Regions from separate parts of the Gordonia pseudamarae genome, predicted to be linked through region 2. Evidence: predicted binding sites of a transcription regulator. Region 2 holds the regulator's gene; the other holds the start of a gene.
What was found. Region 2 encodes HspR, which represses chaperone genes until heat shock. Its sites were predicted from a motif close to ANNTGAGTNNNNNNNACTCANNT; they were not measured.
Positions count from the first base shown of each region.

Region 1: the regulator HspR is predicted to act here: its motif matches at 2,619-2,641, upstream of clpB (ATP-dependent chaperone ClpB).

Region 1 covers NZ_CP045809.1:816,244-824,364, reverse strand. Annotated here, with positions in the region: gene clpB (ATP-dependent chaperone ClpB) at 1-2,551, opposite strand, end outside; gene GII31_RS03525 (Fic family protein) at 2,746-4,044, shown strand; partial or broken gene GII31_RS03520 (helix-turn-helix domain-containing protein) at 4,235-4,687, opposite strand; gene GII31_RS03515 (substrate-binding domain-containing protein) at 4,758-5,405, shown strand; gene GII31_RS03510 (AMP-binding protein) at 5,338-8,121, opposite strand, start outside.
Region 2 covers NZ_CP045809.1:4,456,678-4,464,798, reverse strand. Annotated here, with positions in the region: gene dnaK (molecular chaperone DnaK) at 1-1,053, shown strand, start outside; gene grpE (nucleotide exchange factor GrpE) at 1,050-1,724, shown strand; gene dnaJ (molecular chaperone DnaJ) at 1,878-3,077, shown strand; gene GII31_RS19465 (heat shock protein transcriptional repressor HspR) at 3,084-3,593, shown strand; gene GII31_RS19460 (hypothetical protein) at 3,735-4,994, shown strand; gene GII31_RS19455 (FAD-binding oxidoreductase) at 5,038-6,189, opposite strand; gene GII31_RS19450 (amidohydrolase family protein) at 6,406-7,521, shown strand; gene GII31_RS19445 (serine/threonine-protein kinase) at 7,528-8,121, opposite strand, start outside.

The DNA.
Region 1 (8,121 bases), 1.5 Mb from region 2:
AGCCCAGAACCAGCCCGTCTCCGTCCGCGGAGACGTTCACCGGCACCACATCCCCGTCCCGCACATCTCCGGCCAGCAACAGTTTGGCGAGTTGGTCGCCGATGGCCTGCTGCACCAGCCGGCGCAGTGGCCGGGCGCCGTAGAGCGGGTCGAAGCCGCGTTCGGCCAGCCACTGCCTGGCCTTGGCCGACACCTCCAGCCGCAGCCTGCGCTGGGCCAGCCGCTTGCCGAGCTGCCCGAGCTGGATGTCGACGATGGACACCAGCTCGTCGGGGCTCAGCGCGTCGAAGACGACCACGTCGTCGAGCCGGTTGATGAACTCCGGCTTGAACGCCGCCCGCACCGCCGCCATCACGTGATCGTGGTCGCCGCCCGAACCGAGGTTGGAGGTGAGGATCAGGATGGTGTTGCGGAAGTCGACGGTACGGCCCTGCCCGTCGGTGAGCCGGCCTTCGTCGAGCACCTGCAGCAACACGTCGAATACGTCCGGGTGCGCCTTCTCCACCTCGTCGAACAGGACGACGGTGTAGGGGCGACGGCGGACCGCCTCGGTGAGCTGACCGCCCGACTCGTACCCGACGTACCCGGGAGGTGCACCGACAAGCCTTGCGACGCTGTGCTTCTCACCGTATTCACTCATGTCGATACGCACCATGGCGCGTTCGTCGTCGAACAGGAACTCCGCGAGCGCCTTGGCGAGTTCGGTCTTGCCGACGCCCGTGGGGCCGAGGAACAGGAACGAGCCGAGCGGCCGGTTGGGGTCGGCCACCCCGGCGCGGGCGCGGCGAACCGCGTCGGACACCGCCGTGACGGCCGCCTTCTGGCCGATGACCCGCGCACCGAGTTCGTCCTCCATGCGCAGCAGTTTCGCGCTCTCACCCTCCAGCATGCGCCCGGCGGGCACACCGGTCCACGACGACACCACCTCGGCGACGTCGTCGGGGCCCACCTCCTCCTGCAGCATCACATCCTGACCCGGTGCGGCACCGGTCTTTTCGACCGCGGCCTCGAGTTGCTTCTCCAGGCCGGGGATCTTGCCGTACCGGAGTTCGGCGGCCTTGCCCAGGTCTCCGTCACGTTCGGCCCGATCAGCCTGTCCGCGAAGACGATCGAGCTCCTCGCGCAGATCGCGCACCGAGTCGATGGCAGTCTTCTCGCCCTGCCAGCGCGCCGACAACTCGTTCAGTTTCTCCTTCTGGTCGGCCAGTTCCTGGCGCAGCTTGTCCAGCCGTTCCTTCGACGCCGCGTCGGTTTCCTTCTGCAGCGCAAGCTCTTCCACCTCCAGGCGGCGGACGATCCGCTCCACCTCGTCGATTTCGACGGGGCGCGAGTCGATTTCCATCCGCAGCCGCGAGGCGGCCTCGTCGACGAGGTCGATGGCCTTGTCGGGCAGGAAGCGCGAGGTGATGTACCTGTCGGACAGTGTCGCGGCGGCGACCAGCGCGGAGTCGGTGATGCGCACGCCGTGGTGCACCTCGTACTTCTCCTTGAGGCCGCGCAGGATGCCGATGGCATCCTCGACCGACGGTTCGCCCACGTACACCTGCTGAAAGCGCCGTTCGAGGGCGGCGTCCTTCTCGATGTACTTGCGGTACTCCTCCAGGGTCGTCGCACCGACCAGGCGCAGTTCACCACGGGCGAGCATCGGTTTGATCATGTTGCCCGCGTCCATCGCCGAGTCGCCGGTGGCCCCGGCGCCGACGATGGTGTGCAGTTCGTCGATGAACGTGATGACCTGTCCGGCAGAGCCTTTGATCTCATCGAGCACCGCCTTGAGGCGTTCCTCGAACTCGCCGCGATACTTGGCACCGGCGACCATCGAACCGAGGTCGAGGGAGATGACGGTCTTACCCCGCAACGATTCGGGTACGTCACCGGCGACGACGCGCTGGGCGAGCCCTTCGACGATGGCGGTCTTGCCGACGCCGGGTTCACCGATGAGCACCGGGTTGTTCTTGGTGCGCCGGCTCAGCACCTGCACGACGCGGCGGATCTCCGAGTCGCGGCCGATGACCGGGTCGAGTTTGCCCTCGCGAGCGGCGGCGGTGAGGTCGGTGGAGTACTTCTCCAGCGCCTGATAGGTCGACTCGGGGTCCTCGGAGGTCACTCGTGCCGTACCGCGTACCGAAACGAACGCGTCCCGCAGCGCCTGCGGTGTCGCACCCTGGTTGTGCAGGAGTTTGGCGACATCGGAGTCACCGGTCGCCAAACCGACCACGAGGTGTTCGGTGGATACATAGTCGTCGTCGAGCTCGCCCGCGAGCTGCTGGGCGGCGCCGATCGCCGCGATCGACTCGCGGGACAATTGCGGGGACGCACTGGCGCTGGCAACGGTGGGCGCACGGTCGATGATCGCCTGGGCCAATGTCCGAACGGTCGACGGATCCACCCCGACAGCCTTGAGCAGCGGCGCGGCGATACCGTCGGACTGATCGAGCAGGGCCACCAGGATATGAGCGGGACGCACGTCCGAGTTGCCGGCAGCGGTCGCGGCGTGCACGGCAGCACTCAGTGCCTGCTGTGTCTTGGTCGTGGGAGTGAAGCTGTCCACTTCGCATACCTTTCTCTTTAGTCCAACAGACTCAAGTATGAGCCTACGGAGTCGACAACGCCAACAGAGTTGAGTGTATTCCGCTCAAGTCAGGACCAAGTCCCCAACCCTCGACAAACCTCGTCATTGAAGAATGACTATCTAAACTTAGATAAGATGCGGATCTGTTCATAGAAAGGTCGAAACCTACAACCATGGCCCACCTTCGCGACCTCCATTGGCAGCCCGCCGACCAGTCCGGTCTCGTCGCGTCAGACCGTCGCGGTGGACGCTTCTCGGCATATGTCCCCGACCCATTGTGCAACCGCCCACTGGCCCTCGACGGCGAACTGGGCGCGGCGGCAGCCTCGGCGGAACGTGCGATCCGACATTTGGCCGCCGTTCCCGGCTCACGCGGCCTGTCTGCCATTTCCCGGCTGCTCACGCGTTCGGAAGCGATCTCCAGTTCGATGATCGAAGGTATCGCGCCGTCGCCACAGCAAGTCGCACTCGCCGAGCTGGGTTTGACTGAGAGTGTCCGAGGCCTGAGCGACAAGGCAAGGCTCGTCGCCAGGAATATTGCCGTGCTGCGGGCCGCATCGGGTGAACTGGTGACCTCGCCCGAGGTGACGGTGGCTGACATCGAAGCGCTACACGATGGCCTGTTGCAAGGTGACCACCATCGCGGAATCCGCGTGGTCCAGAACTGGATTGGTGGTTCGAATTGGAACCCGCTGCGCGCGGAGTTCGTTCCACCACCACCCGAGCTGGTCCCGGCGCTGATGGCCGACCTGGTCAGGTACGTCAACGGCGCATCACACGGACCACTCATCCAAGCGGGACTTGTACACGCTCAGTTCGAGACGATCCACCCGTTCACCGACGGAAACGGACGAGTCGGCAGGGCTTTGATCCACACCGTGCTGGCACGGGGCGGGCTGTCCCCAGACGCCGTATTGCCCATCAGCCTGGTACTGGCGACGCTGAGTGAGCGGTATGTCGCGGGCCTGAACAGCTACCGTTACGCCGGTGGCGCCGATCGCGTCGAAGCAGGCCGCGGTCAGGCCACGTGGCTTGCCTTCTTCATCGAGGCCACCACCATTGCGATACACCAGGCAGCGCAACTCGCCGACGATGTCTCAGCGCTGGAAACCTCCTGGCAGCGCAAGGTGAATCAGGACAGGGCAGCTCGCGGGCTTCGAATAGCGCCGCGCGCTGACTCCGCGGCGCAGCGCATCCTGTCGATCCTGCCGGAGGCGCCGGTGCTGACCGGACGCTCGGTTGAGCGGCTGATCGATGTCTCGTTCAACGCAGCCCGTGGCGCGCTCGACGAGCTGGCCGACGCAGGTGTCCTCACCCGTAAAGTCATCGACCGCAGAACCACCGGCTATCTCGCCCACGACATCCTCGATCTCGTCGGAATCACCGAGCGACGCCTTGCGAGCACTCAATTCGATACCCGCGTCGCGCCACCTTCCAGACCTGTGCCCGCGTCGCCGCCCAGGCGCGATTAGCCGACAGTGTGCCATGGCGACCAGCACTGACGTCACCGACCACCTAACACGACTGACTGGCGAACACCACCGGACAGAACCATGTCCGCCAATGGTCAGTTCCCGATGGCCCTTGACAATCGCGATCCGCAGCTATTCACGAGTATCCCAGCGCTGGCGGTCGAGGACATTGCGTTGCAGTAGCGCGAAGAAGCTCTCCATGCTTCTTGATGTCGACATGCACGAGTCGTCCGGGCCGGTCGACCTCGTACCGTTTCGGTTTCGGTCTGCGCACCGGTAGTCCGGTGGCCTGGTCGATGTTCGCCAGCAGCGGCATCCGGTAGCGCTCCAGGACCCGACCGACCGTCGAACGCGCGATACCCAGGTGATAGGAGATCCGGTGCGGTCCCCACCGGCGGGAGTAACGCAGGCAGATGATTCGTCGTTCGGTGCGTCGGGGCAGCCGGGCCGGTGAGCGGGCGGGGCGGGAACTGCGGTCGGTCAGGCACTGGCCGGCGCGGTAACGGTCGGCCCACCGCTTGGCCGTGGCCGGCGAACACTGGAACCGTTCGGCAGCGCGCCGCAAAGACCAGCCCTCATCGATGATCAGGGAAGCAAGACGGCGACGCCCCTCGGGCGTCAACGGTGCGTTAGCGTGAGTCACGAAGACCTCCGTGGCTAGATGGTGAGTGTGGTAACCCACATCCTGCCCGGAGGCCTTCGCCTTACCTCAGATGTTCACAACGTGTCGGGGAAGTACATCTAGACCAACCGCAGGCATCCAGCGCAGCAGCGGACACCACCTCTGTAAGGACGTATGCACAGGTCAGTGGCGCTTCTGCACGCGAGTCCAGACTTTCAGGCGAAACCCAGTCCAGACTTTTCACCGCTTCTGCAGGTCACCAGTCCAGGAATCCAGCGCCTGCGGCATCGGTCGGCCACATCGACTCCGACACACCGACCGCACGGCGACAGGTCAGCTCATCGAGTCGACCGACCGCACCGCGAACATCGGATTCAACGACATGGTCACGTTCGGCATCCTCAAGGAGCTACGCCATCGCGGCATCGAATGCCCCGGCGAGATGAGCATCGTCGGCTACAGCGACATCCCGACGGCCGACCTGGTCACCCCACCACTGACCACCGTCGCCGTCGATCACTATCACATGGGCGCGGAGGCGGCCAAGATCCTGCTGAGCGTGGTCGACGCCGACTCGCCCACCGTTCCCCGATCGGTGAGGTTCCCCGTCTCGCTCGTCGGGCGCGGTTCGGTTGCGCCCATGCGCGTCCGCCGCGCCCGACGAGCGCCCGTCACTTCGCCGGAGCAGGCCGGGCAGGGGTCCCCAGTGCCTTCCGGTCCGGCCGGTACCAGCGGGTGAGCGGAATGTCCTCGACCCGCACGATCGTGGTCAGGCCCGCGGCGGCCGACATGTCCGCGAGGACGCCGCGAGCCCGGTCCTGGTCGTAGGTACCGTCCGAGGTGGTCGCCACGGCGACGGTCAGCGCGTCCTCACGCGGGATCGCCACGGCCATCACCACACCCGGAACACCGGCCAGCGCGTCCTCGATCTCGCGCGGGCGGACGGTCCCCTCGGCGGTCACGATGATGTCGGTGCCGCGCCCCAGCGGCCACAGATCGCCGTCCTCGTCGCGCCGGAAGTCCTCACCGGTATCGATCCACGCGTCGTGCGGACCGAACACACCGCGCAGCGGCACGTCCTCCCACTGCGGGCTTCCCCGTTCGGCTTCCACCAGGAGCCGGCCGGGCACACCCTCCTTTGCGCGGACCACGTAGCCGTCCTGGTCGTATCGCAGGTCACCGGTCACCGGATGAATCGCCGCCAGCGCCGTGCGGGCGGTCCCCGGCAACGACTGTCCGGCCGCACCGATCTTCCGGCCGGAGACGTTGGCCACGATCGCGTCGGTCCGGATCGGGACGAACATCTCCAGCACCCGGGCCGGGGCGAACCTGGTGGTCACATCGCGCCACAGGGTGCGCGGCATGCCCGACCCCACGAACAGCCGTACCGGATGGTGTTCCTCGTCGGAACTGTGCGGCTGCGCCACGAGCAACGACAACATGCTCCAGGTGTAGGGCACCACGGTCGCGCCGTAGTGACGCACCTCCGACCAGAACGACGACGGATCGAACGAGTCGGTCAGCGCCAGCCGGGCACCCGAGGCCACCGGGGCGGCCGTGGCCAGCAGCAACCCGGACGCGTGATAGAGCGGGTTGGCCGAGAAGACGGTGTCCGATTCGGTCAGGGAGGCCGCCGAGGCCGCACCGTAGGCCGACAGCGCCCACCGGCGGTTCGTCACCGGCACGGCCCGGACGCCGTCGCTGCCGTCTCCGAACAGGATGAAGGCCAGGTCGCGGCCCCGGCCCGGGTTCGGCCGATACCAGTTGGGCGGGCGCACCGACGTGGTGTCGATCATGCTGAGGTTCTCGACACCGGCGGGCAGGTCGATTCCGTGGGCGTCGCCGATCAGGTTCACCGTCACGTCCTCGATGCCGGCCAGCCCGGGAAGCCCGGCCGCGTCGACCAGGATCCGCCGGGTCCGGCTGAGCTGCAGTTCGGCGCGCGTGTCCGATCCCGGCCGGAGCAGCACGGCCACCGCGCCGATGCGGCTCAACGCGGCGGTCGTCGACAGCAGCGCCGCGCCCGATTCGGTGAGCACCCCCACATGTTCGCCGCGCCGGACCGATACCCGCAGCAGCCGCAGCACCAGATCGTCGACCTCGGCTTCGATGTCGGCCCGGGTGTACGCGTGGCCGCGATACAGCAGGGAGACCGCCGACGGGTCCTGTTCGGCGGCTTCGGCGAGCAGGCTCCCGTAGGAGACCGTGGTGGCCGGGCCGACCCGCTCCAGTTTCAGCAATCGCGGCACCTGGTCGAGCGCTTCGGTGGTCAGGTCCGTCACCGACCCCGACACCCGGTCGATCACCTCGCGCACCAGTCCCGGGGCGGCGCGCACACCGGCCGTGCCGAGATTGAGCACCTGCCGGACGGTGCCGCCGGTGGTGGCCTCCTCGCGCTCGATCAGCCCGGCCTCGCGGGCGTCGATGAGGTTGTCGGGGCGTTCGTTGTCCCCGGCGATCCACCCGACCCACCGGTGCACCGTCGGCCAGGTCTCCCTGTTGGCCCGCGATCCGACGCCGAGACCGAAATGCCCTGTCGGCATCGAGCATTCCCACACCTGGGCGCGCGGCAATCCCTTGATGACGTCGCGGACCGCGCGCGGCGGGGCGAACGCGTCGTACTGCCCGGTGAAGATCAGTACCGGGCAGGTGATGTCGGACATGCTCACGGCGCGACCGTCGAAGACCAGGCCGCCACGGACGAATCGCTCGTTGGTCATCGACTCCATGACCTCGGCGATCGCCGGTCCGGGGAAGGCGATCCAGCCGTCGTTGGCCAGGAACCGGCGCTGACGTTCCCTGGGCAGCAGTGCGTCACGGTCGCCGAGAGCGGCGAGATACTGCAGGCGTTGCTTGGCCGTGGCGATGGGGCTGGTCCAGCTGAACAGGTTCGCCGAGGCCCAGCCCGGCAGTCCCGTCTTGCTCAGGACACCGATACCGAATTTGCTGATCGCGTCGAAAACCTCTTCCGGCAGGTCTATTCCGGGCAGGGACAGCGGTTCCATCGGGCTGCCGAGCGCGAAGATGCTCGCGATTCCGTCGGTCTTGCGCAGGGCCGCGGCCTGGTAGCAGAACAGGCCGCCCTGGGAGTAGCCGCCGATGTGCACCGGCAGGCCGGTGGTCGCCGTGACGTGGGCGATGGCGTCGGAGACGGCCAGCACGTGGTCGGTGACCGTGCGCATGTTGCCGCCCGGTTCGACCGCCGGATCGCCGAAGTCGACGACCCAGGGGTCCAGGCCCGAGCGGCGCAGGTGCCCGACGGCGCTCGTCGACGGCGACACGTCCCAGACGTCGGCGCTGAGCATCAGCGGCGGCACCAGCAGGATCGGCGCGGCGCCGGCCGGCGTGTCGTCGGTGAAGTAGCGTCGCAGGCTCAGCACGGGCGTGCGGAGGGTGACGTCATACGGGGAGGGTTCCTCACCTGTTTCCAGGCCGCCGAAGCGCACGTACTCGAC
Region 2 (8,121 bases):
GCCGACAAGAACCCGCTGTTCCTCGACGAGCAGCTGAGCCGGTCGGAATTCCAGAAGATCACCTCCGACCTGCTCGAGCGCACCCGTGCCCCGTTCCAGGCCGTCATCAAGGACGCCGGGATCTCGGTCGGCGACATCGACCACGTGGTCCTCGTCGGCGGCTCCACCCGTATGCCCGCGGTCACCGAGCTGGTCAAGGAGCTGACCGGCGGCCAGGAGCCCAACAAGGGCGTCAACCCCGACGAGGTCGTCGCGGTGGGTGCGGCCCTGCAGGCCGGGGTGCTGCGTGGTGAGGTCAAGGACGTCCTGCTGCTCGATGTGACCCCGCTGTCGCTGGGTATCGAGACCAAGGGCGGCGTGATGCACAAGCTGATCGAACGCAACACCACCATCCCCACCAAGCGGTCGGAGACCTACACCACCGCCGAGGACAACCAGCCCTCGGTGCAGATCCAGGTGTATCAGGGTGAGCGTGAGATCGCCTCGCACAACAAGCTGCTCGGCTCCTTCGAGCTCGGCGGTATCGCCCCGGCACCGCAGGGTGTCCCGCAGATCGAGGTGACCTTCGACATCGACGCCAACGGCATCGTGCACGTCACCGCGAAGGACAAGGGCACCGGCAAGGAGAACAGCATCCGCATCCAGGACGGTTCGGGCCTGAGCAAGGACGAGATCGACCGGATGATCAAGGACGCCGAGGCGCACGCGGAGGAAGACCGCAATCGTCGTGAGGAGGCCGAGACCCGCAACCAGGCCGAGTCGCTGGTCCACCACACCGAGAAGTTCCTCAAGGACAACGAGGACAAGGTGGACGCGGGCCTCAAGGAGAAGGTCAACGCGAGCATCGCCGAGGCCAACGAGGCGCTCAAGGGCACCGACATCGGGGCCGTCAAGAACGCCATCGAGAAGCTGTCGGAGCAGTCGCAGGAAATGGGCCAGGCCATCTACGCCGCCGCCCAGGCCGACGCCACCGCCGACGGTGGCGACGCGGGTGCCGATGCTGGCGCCGATGACGTGGTGGACGCCGAGGTTGTCGACGAGGACAAGAAGTGACGGCTTCGGGCCCCCTGTCCGACGAACCGATCCAGCCTGACGAGCCGATCACCGTCAGCGACCGGCGGCGCATCGATCCCGACACGGGACAGGTGCGCCCCGGCGCGGCGGACGAGGAGCGGGCGGGGCAACCGCGGCAGGGACAGGATGGGACTTCGTCCGAGCAGGACGAGCCGCAACTCGCCACGGCGGCACCCGACGCGGCCGCGCAGGTGGCCGCCGAGCAGGTCGCCGAGCTGACCGCTGCGCTCCAGCGTGAACGGGCCCAGTTCGCCAACTTCAAACGGCGCAGCGCCGAGGAGAAGCAGGGATCGGTGGCCTACGGCAAGCGGGTGCTGGCCGAGAAGCTGTTGCCCATCCTCGACGATCTGGACCGGGCGCGCGCCCACGGCGACCTCGCCGAGGGCCCGCTCAAGTCCGTCGCCGACAAACTCCTCGGTGTGCTCACCGCGGAGGAGCTGGTGCCGTTCGGCACGTCCGGTGATCCCTTCGATCCCGAGTTGCACGAGGCGGTACAGAATGACGGCGACGGCACCAATCCGGTGCTCGGTGACGTGTACCGATGCGGATACCGATTCGGCGACAAGGTGATTCGTACCGCGATGGTGACGGTTACCGATGCACCCGCGGCTCCGGCCGAGGCCGCGACCGACACGCGGGGTGCAGAATAGGGGCAATCCGCCCCGGGTCTGACCGCACATCGGAGATGCCCGGTGACGTCACCACGGCGTCACCGGGCATCTCCGGTCGACAAGAACTTCACAGCAATCACGCGGTCCGCGCGCAGTGTCGTCGGACCCACGTCCCACAGGAGGTGACGTCCGATGGCTCCACAACGCGAATGGCTCGAACGAGACTTCTACAAGGACCTCGGCGTTGCTTCTGACGCTTCGCCTGAGGAAATTCAGAAGGCCTATCGCAAGCTCGCCGCAGAGCTGCACCCTGACCGCAATCCAGGGAACGCGGAGGCCGAAGAGCGATTCAAGAGGGTGTCTGAAGCAAAGAGCGTTCTATCGGATCCCGAGAAGAAGAAAGAGTACGACGAGACCCGTGCGATGTTCGCCGGCGGTCGATTCCGTGGCGGCGGCAACGGCTTCCCCGGCGGCTTTCCGGGCGGCGGGGGCACCAGCTACACGACCAGCACGGGCGCCGACTTCAATATCGGTGACCTGTTCGGTGGTGGTGGCGGCGGTGGCGGCGAATCGGGTGGTTTCGGCGACATCTTCGAGGGCCTGTTCAACCGGGGCGGCCGGTCGCAGACCACCACCCGGCCGCGCCGCGGTAAAGACCTGGAGACCGAGACCTCGCTGACCTTCCGCGACGCGGCCGTCGGTACGACGGTGCCGTTGCGGGTGACCAGCCCGTCGCCGTGCACGTCCTGTCACGGCAGCGGGGCGAAGGCCGGCACCAGCCCGCGCGTGTGCCCGTCGTGCAACGGTTCGGGCTATGTGAGCCGCAATCAGGGCGCGTTCGGTTTCAGCGAGCCGTGCCAGGATTGCCAGGGCACCGGTTCGCGGATCGACGATCCGTGCACCGACTGCGACGGCAGCGGTGTCAAGGTCCGTGCCCGCACCATCAATGTGCGCATCCCCCCGGGCGTGGAGGACGGGCAGCGGATCCGGCTGGCCGGGCAGGGCGAGGCGGGCCGGCGCGGTGCACCGTCCGGCGATCTGTACGTGGTGGTGCACGTCGAGGCGGACAGGGTGTTTACGCGCAGCGGCCAGGATCTGAAGGTGGCCCTGCCGGTGAGTATCTCCGAACTGGTCCTGGGCGCGACGGTGTCGGTCCCGACACTCGACGGCTCGGTGGGCGTGAAGATACCGGCGGGCACCACCGACGGACGCACCCTGCGAGTACGCGGCCGGGGCGTGCCGAAGCGGTCCGGTGGGGCCGGGGACCTGCTGGTCACCGTGAAGGTCGCGGTGCCGCCCGAACTCGACGACGCCGCGCGCGAGGCCATGCGGGCCTACGCTCAGGCCGAGCACGCTAGTGGGTTCGATCCGCGGGCAGACTGGGGACGGTGACCGGCCATGAACACGCGATCGAATTCCGACGGGGTGCCCGGTGGTCGGGACGCGGCCCGCGGCGGTGGTTCCTCTGGGGGCAACACCGCCGATACGACTGCGGTGTTCATGATCTCGGTGGCGGCGGAGCTGGCCGGTATGCACGCGCAGACGTTGCGCACCTACGACCGGCTCGGCCTGGTCACCCCGTCGCGCACCAGCGGCGGGGGCCGTCGGTACTCCTCCCGCGATGTCGAGCTGCTGCGCGAGATTCAGCGCCTTTCCCAGGAGGAGGGCGTGAATCTGGCCGGAATCAAACGGATCATCGATCTGAGCAACCAGGTCGACGCGCTGCGCGCGCGGATCGGTGAACTCACCGAGGAACTGGATTCGGCCCGGTCCCGGCGCGGTGGCGAGCTGGTCCCGGTGCCCCGCACCAGTGCGCTGGTCGTCTGGCAGCCGCGGCGCCGTGGGGGCAGAGGACAGTCGGGTTCGGGCGGTCAGAAGGGCGACCGGCAGCCGGGTTCGGACGGCTGAGATGCGCGCGGCGCCGGCGGGTACGGATGCCGACGGGGAGCCGACAGCCCGAGGCGCCGGGAGTGCGCGCCGACGCTACCCCTACAGTAGTGGGAACACCGGATCGCTCGGGCGGTTCGATCTTGACGAGGGACACGCACGATGACGTACGGCGCGAACGAGCCGGATTCGGAGGCACCGACCGTGGGGGTCGGCCGCCACGAGTCCGCCGGGAACGGCAGCGTGCTGGGCGTGGCTGTCACCGATGACGCGATCATCTCGATCGTGCGGGGGCCGGCCGGCGACATAGTCGCCAGCAATATCGTCGACCTCGTCGCCGGCACGCCGCAGGACGCGTTCGATGCGGTCGCCGAACTCATCGATTCGGTCCCGATGGCCGTCGACGCGATCGGCATCGCGGCCTCCCGTGAGCCGACGGGCGCCTTCCTCGCCGAACAGGTGGCTCTCGGACCTTCCGCTCCGGTATGGGCGGCCAAGGTGCGGATGGTGGATTTCCCGGTCGCACTGGCCGAGGTGGCGCGCGCCGAGCCGACCCGCGGTGGTGTGGTCGCCGTCGTCGATCTTGACGGCGCGGGCGTGCCGTCGTCGGGCCGCTCCATCATCACCGTCGACGTGCAGTCAGGCGCCATCGTGGGTACCGCGTCGTTCAACGACGGCTCACCGGCGCCCATCACCGAACCGGACGGGGCCAACGCGGTCGCCGACGCCGTCACGACGATGCCCGGCGGAGCAGCTGTCGTCCAGGTCATCTGCACCGGTGCCGGGGCGGCGGTGCCGGGAGTGGCGCCGGCCTTCGAGTACGCGGTCGCCCGGCCGGTGTCGATCGCGACCGCACCGGAACTGGCCGTCGCCACCGGCGTGGCCGTGTCCGCGCATCGGTTGCTGTCCGAGCCGGTCCGGCCGGTGCGTACCCCCGCTGCCGCCGCGGTCGTCGGCGATACCCCGCAGGCCCAGCCCCGTCGGTGGTGGCCGGCCGCCGCGGCGATCGTCGGTGCACTCGCGCTCGGGGCGATCGCCGGTGCGGTGATCGCGGACTCGGCCGGATCGGGTGAGGAGAAGGTCTCGACCGCCTCGGATGCGACGGCGACGGTCACGCGGACCACCACCAAGACCGTCAACAGGTCCCGCGCCACCGTCACCGAAACGGTCCGCGGCGACGGGGCCACGGTCACCGAACGCAACACGGAGACGGCGACCGCCACCACCACACGGACGGCGACGCGAACGGTCACCGAGACCGCCACCGAAACCGATATGCAGACCGAGACCGAGACGGTCACGGAGACTCCGGCCACGGTCACGGTGACCACGACGATCGAGGTTCCGGCCGAGCGTAACTACTATGTGCCCGAGCGGTCACAGACCCGCTGGCGACAGGATGCCGAGGACCCGCTCCGATAGAACCACCGGTGCGCCCGGCCCGGTGGTTCAGGTCCCCGGTGGTTCAGGTCAGGGGGTCGTGCTGGATTCTGCGAGCGGGTACGCCGGTGATGATCAGGCGCGTGCGGGTCGACTCGATCATATCGGGCGAGCCGGCCAGCAGTACCTGATGTTCGCTCCAATCGCTGTATGTCACAACCACGTTGGCCAAGGTTCCGTACATGTGCTCGATGCCGAGCTCGGTGGGGGTGACCACCGCGTCCAGCCACCACGGATCCTCGGTGTGTTCGGACACCGCGGTCACGGTGAGCCAGGGGTTGGTGGCGCAGATCCGGCGCAACACCGCCAGGTCGTACAGCTCACCCGGGTAGCGGGTGCCGTAGAAGATGTGTGTGGGCACCTGGTCGGCGCGTCTGGCCATGTCCAGCAGCAGCGCGCGCAGCGGTGCCAGACCGGTGCCGCCCGCCACCATCAGGACGGGTAGCTGCGGTTCGATGTGCAGAGTGCCGTGCGCCTGCGCGAACGTCCAGCGATCGCCGACGGCGGTCTCCTTCACCACCGACGCGCTGAACAGTCCGCCGGGCACGCCCCGGACGTGGAACTCGAGTTCGCCCGCCTCGTTCGGCGGGATCGCCGGCGACAGATTGCGCCACGTCTTGGGCCACTGCGGTATGCACACCTCCAGATACTGTCCCGTCTGATAGACCGGCGGATGATCGGTGAGCAGCCGGACCACGGCAAGGTCGCGGGAGATTCGGAACTTCTCGGCGACCTCGGCCGTCCATACGGCCGGGCCTTCGGCCATCTGTGCGGCCCCGCGCATCACACCGGTGGTCAGCAGCATCGCCTGCGACACCGCCTGCTGGGTCTCGGTGTCCCAGTCGGCGCCCATCATGGCGGCGAATTCATCCATCAGCGCCTGATACATGTGGTTGTAGTGTTCGGGCGTGATTCCGTATTTGCGGTGGTCACGACCGAGCTGGGCCAGGAAGTCGACCAGTTCGTCCTGGCCGCTGGGCGCGGGAATCGTGGCGAGCACATGGTCGATGACGCCGACGAACTTGCTGCGCATCTCGGTCATCGACGGGCCGAACAGGTCGCGTAGTGCCGGTTCGATGCTGAACAGGCGTGCGTACACGTTGGTGGCAAAACCCTGCTGGTCCTCGTTGACCAGGTCTCGCAGATGGTGCAGACCGCGTCGGGAATGGCTGACCACGGTGTATCCGTACCTCCTGTAGCCGGGCTCGGCCCGGGCATGGATTCATCGGGCTGAAGCCAATATTCTAGTCGGTGGCCGGGCGCGGCCGCCGTAGCGGAGAGGTCGTGGCGACCGATCACGGATATGGCCCGGTTGTGGATGTGACGACGACAGTAACGATGTGGTAACGACAGGGACGGCGATCGGGTCGGTCCCGTATGCGACGCTCAGGGGGTGAACAAGTTGGAAGGTGTACCGTCGGGCATCGTCGACGCGCACCTGCATCAATGGAATCCGCGTCGTATGCCGTCGTCGTCGGATGTCCTCACCCGCGGCCTGCGTCAGCTGGCCGGGATGGGCAGCCGGATCATCCCGCGGGTGACCGGCCGCGTCGAGCCGGAGTTCCTGCTCAACCCATCGGCTCTGCTGCGCGCCTATGAGCCCCGTGACTATCTCGCCGATGCCGCGCGGGTGCTGCCGGTGACCGGCGCGCGGATCGACACCGTGGTGTGTGTGGAGTCGCTGTCACTGAGTGGGCGGGACACCTCGCCGGTGGTGGAGACCGGGTATATCGCGTCGTTGCCGTTCGGGGTGGGGTCGGCACCGCGGCTGGGGGCGGTCATCGCCGCGGGCGATCCCGGTGAGGCCGACTTCGGGGCACGGCTGGACGAACACGCGGCGATCACCGATCTGCTGCGCGGTGTGCGCTGGTGCGCGGCCCGGCATCCCGACCCGGGCGTGCGTGACTTCGCGGTCGACGACGGCGCCCTGTCGTCGGCGGAGTTCCTGGCCGGTTTCGAGCAGATCGCCCGGCGCGGACTCGTCTTCGAGGTGATGTGCTATTCGCACCAGCTCTATGACGTGGTGATCCTGGCCCGCGAGTTTCCCGAAACCACCATCGTTGTCGATCACATGGGTATCCCCGTCGGCGCGTTCGGTCCCGTCGGTGTGCGTACCGGCGCGACGGCTGCCGCCCGCGCCGATATCCTGCGGTTGTGGCGTGAACGCATCGTCACCTTGGCCACCTACCCGAACGTGGTGGTGAAGCTGTCGGGACTGGCGCTGCCCGTGTTGGGGTACGGCAAGGCCCGGTGGGGCAATATCGGCGGCCGGGAAACGCTCGCCGAGATGGTCGGTCCGCTGGTCGATCATCTGGCCACCCGGTTCGGTGCCGAGCGGCTCATGTTCGGGTCGGGTTTTCCGGTGGAACGACCCAACGCCACGCTCGAGGATCTGGTGGGAGCGCTCGCCGACGTCCTGGAGGATCGCGGGTCATATTGGCTGCGAAGAGTTTTCGCCGAAAATGCGCGGGACATCTACCGGATCGGCCCCTCCGGACGTCCCGGGTGACAACCACTAGCGTCGGCCTTCGGCCCTGGTGCCCTCGTCGGTGTCGCGCTTGGGAAACCAGCCGAACCTGCGGGCGGGGCGAGGCGGTTCGGGCGATGTCACATCGCGCAGGGTGCGGGCGATGATCGACACGAATTCCTCGCACGTCTCGTATCGGTGACCCGGGTCCTTGGCCAGTGCCTTGGCGAACACGGAATTGAGCGAACTCGGCAGCCAGGGGCGGCGCCCGGTGAGCGGCGGTACCGGGTCGCGGATATGCGCGTACGTGATCGCGAACGCCGTCTGCCGGGGGTAGGGGGGCTTTCCGGTGAGCCATTCGATGAGGCTGCACGCCAGGGCGTACAGGTCGGTGGATGGTGAAAGACGTTGTGCCTGAAGTAGTTCCGGTGCCGCATAGGCGATGGATCCGCGTACCCGGCCGTTTCGGGCCAGCGGCCGGGCGTCATCGAGGAACTGTGCGATTCCGAAATCGCTGAGCAGGGCGTCGGCGGCGGACGCGGTGCGCGAGGTCAGCAGAATGTTGGCCGGTTTGACATCCCGGTGGATCACGTCGTGGTGGTGCGCGTGATCGAGGGCGGCGGCGCTCTGGGTGGCCACCCG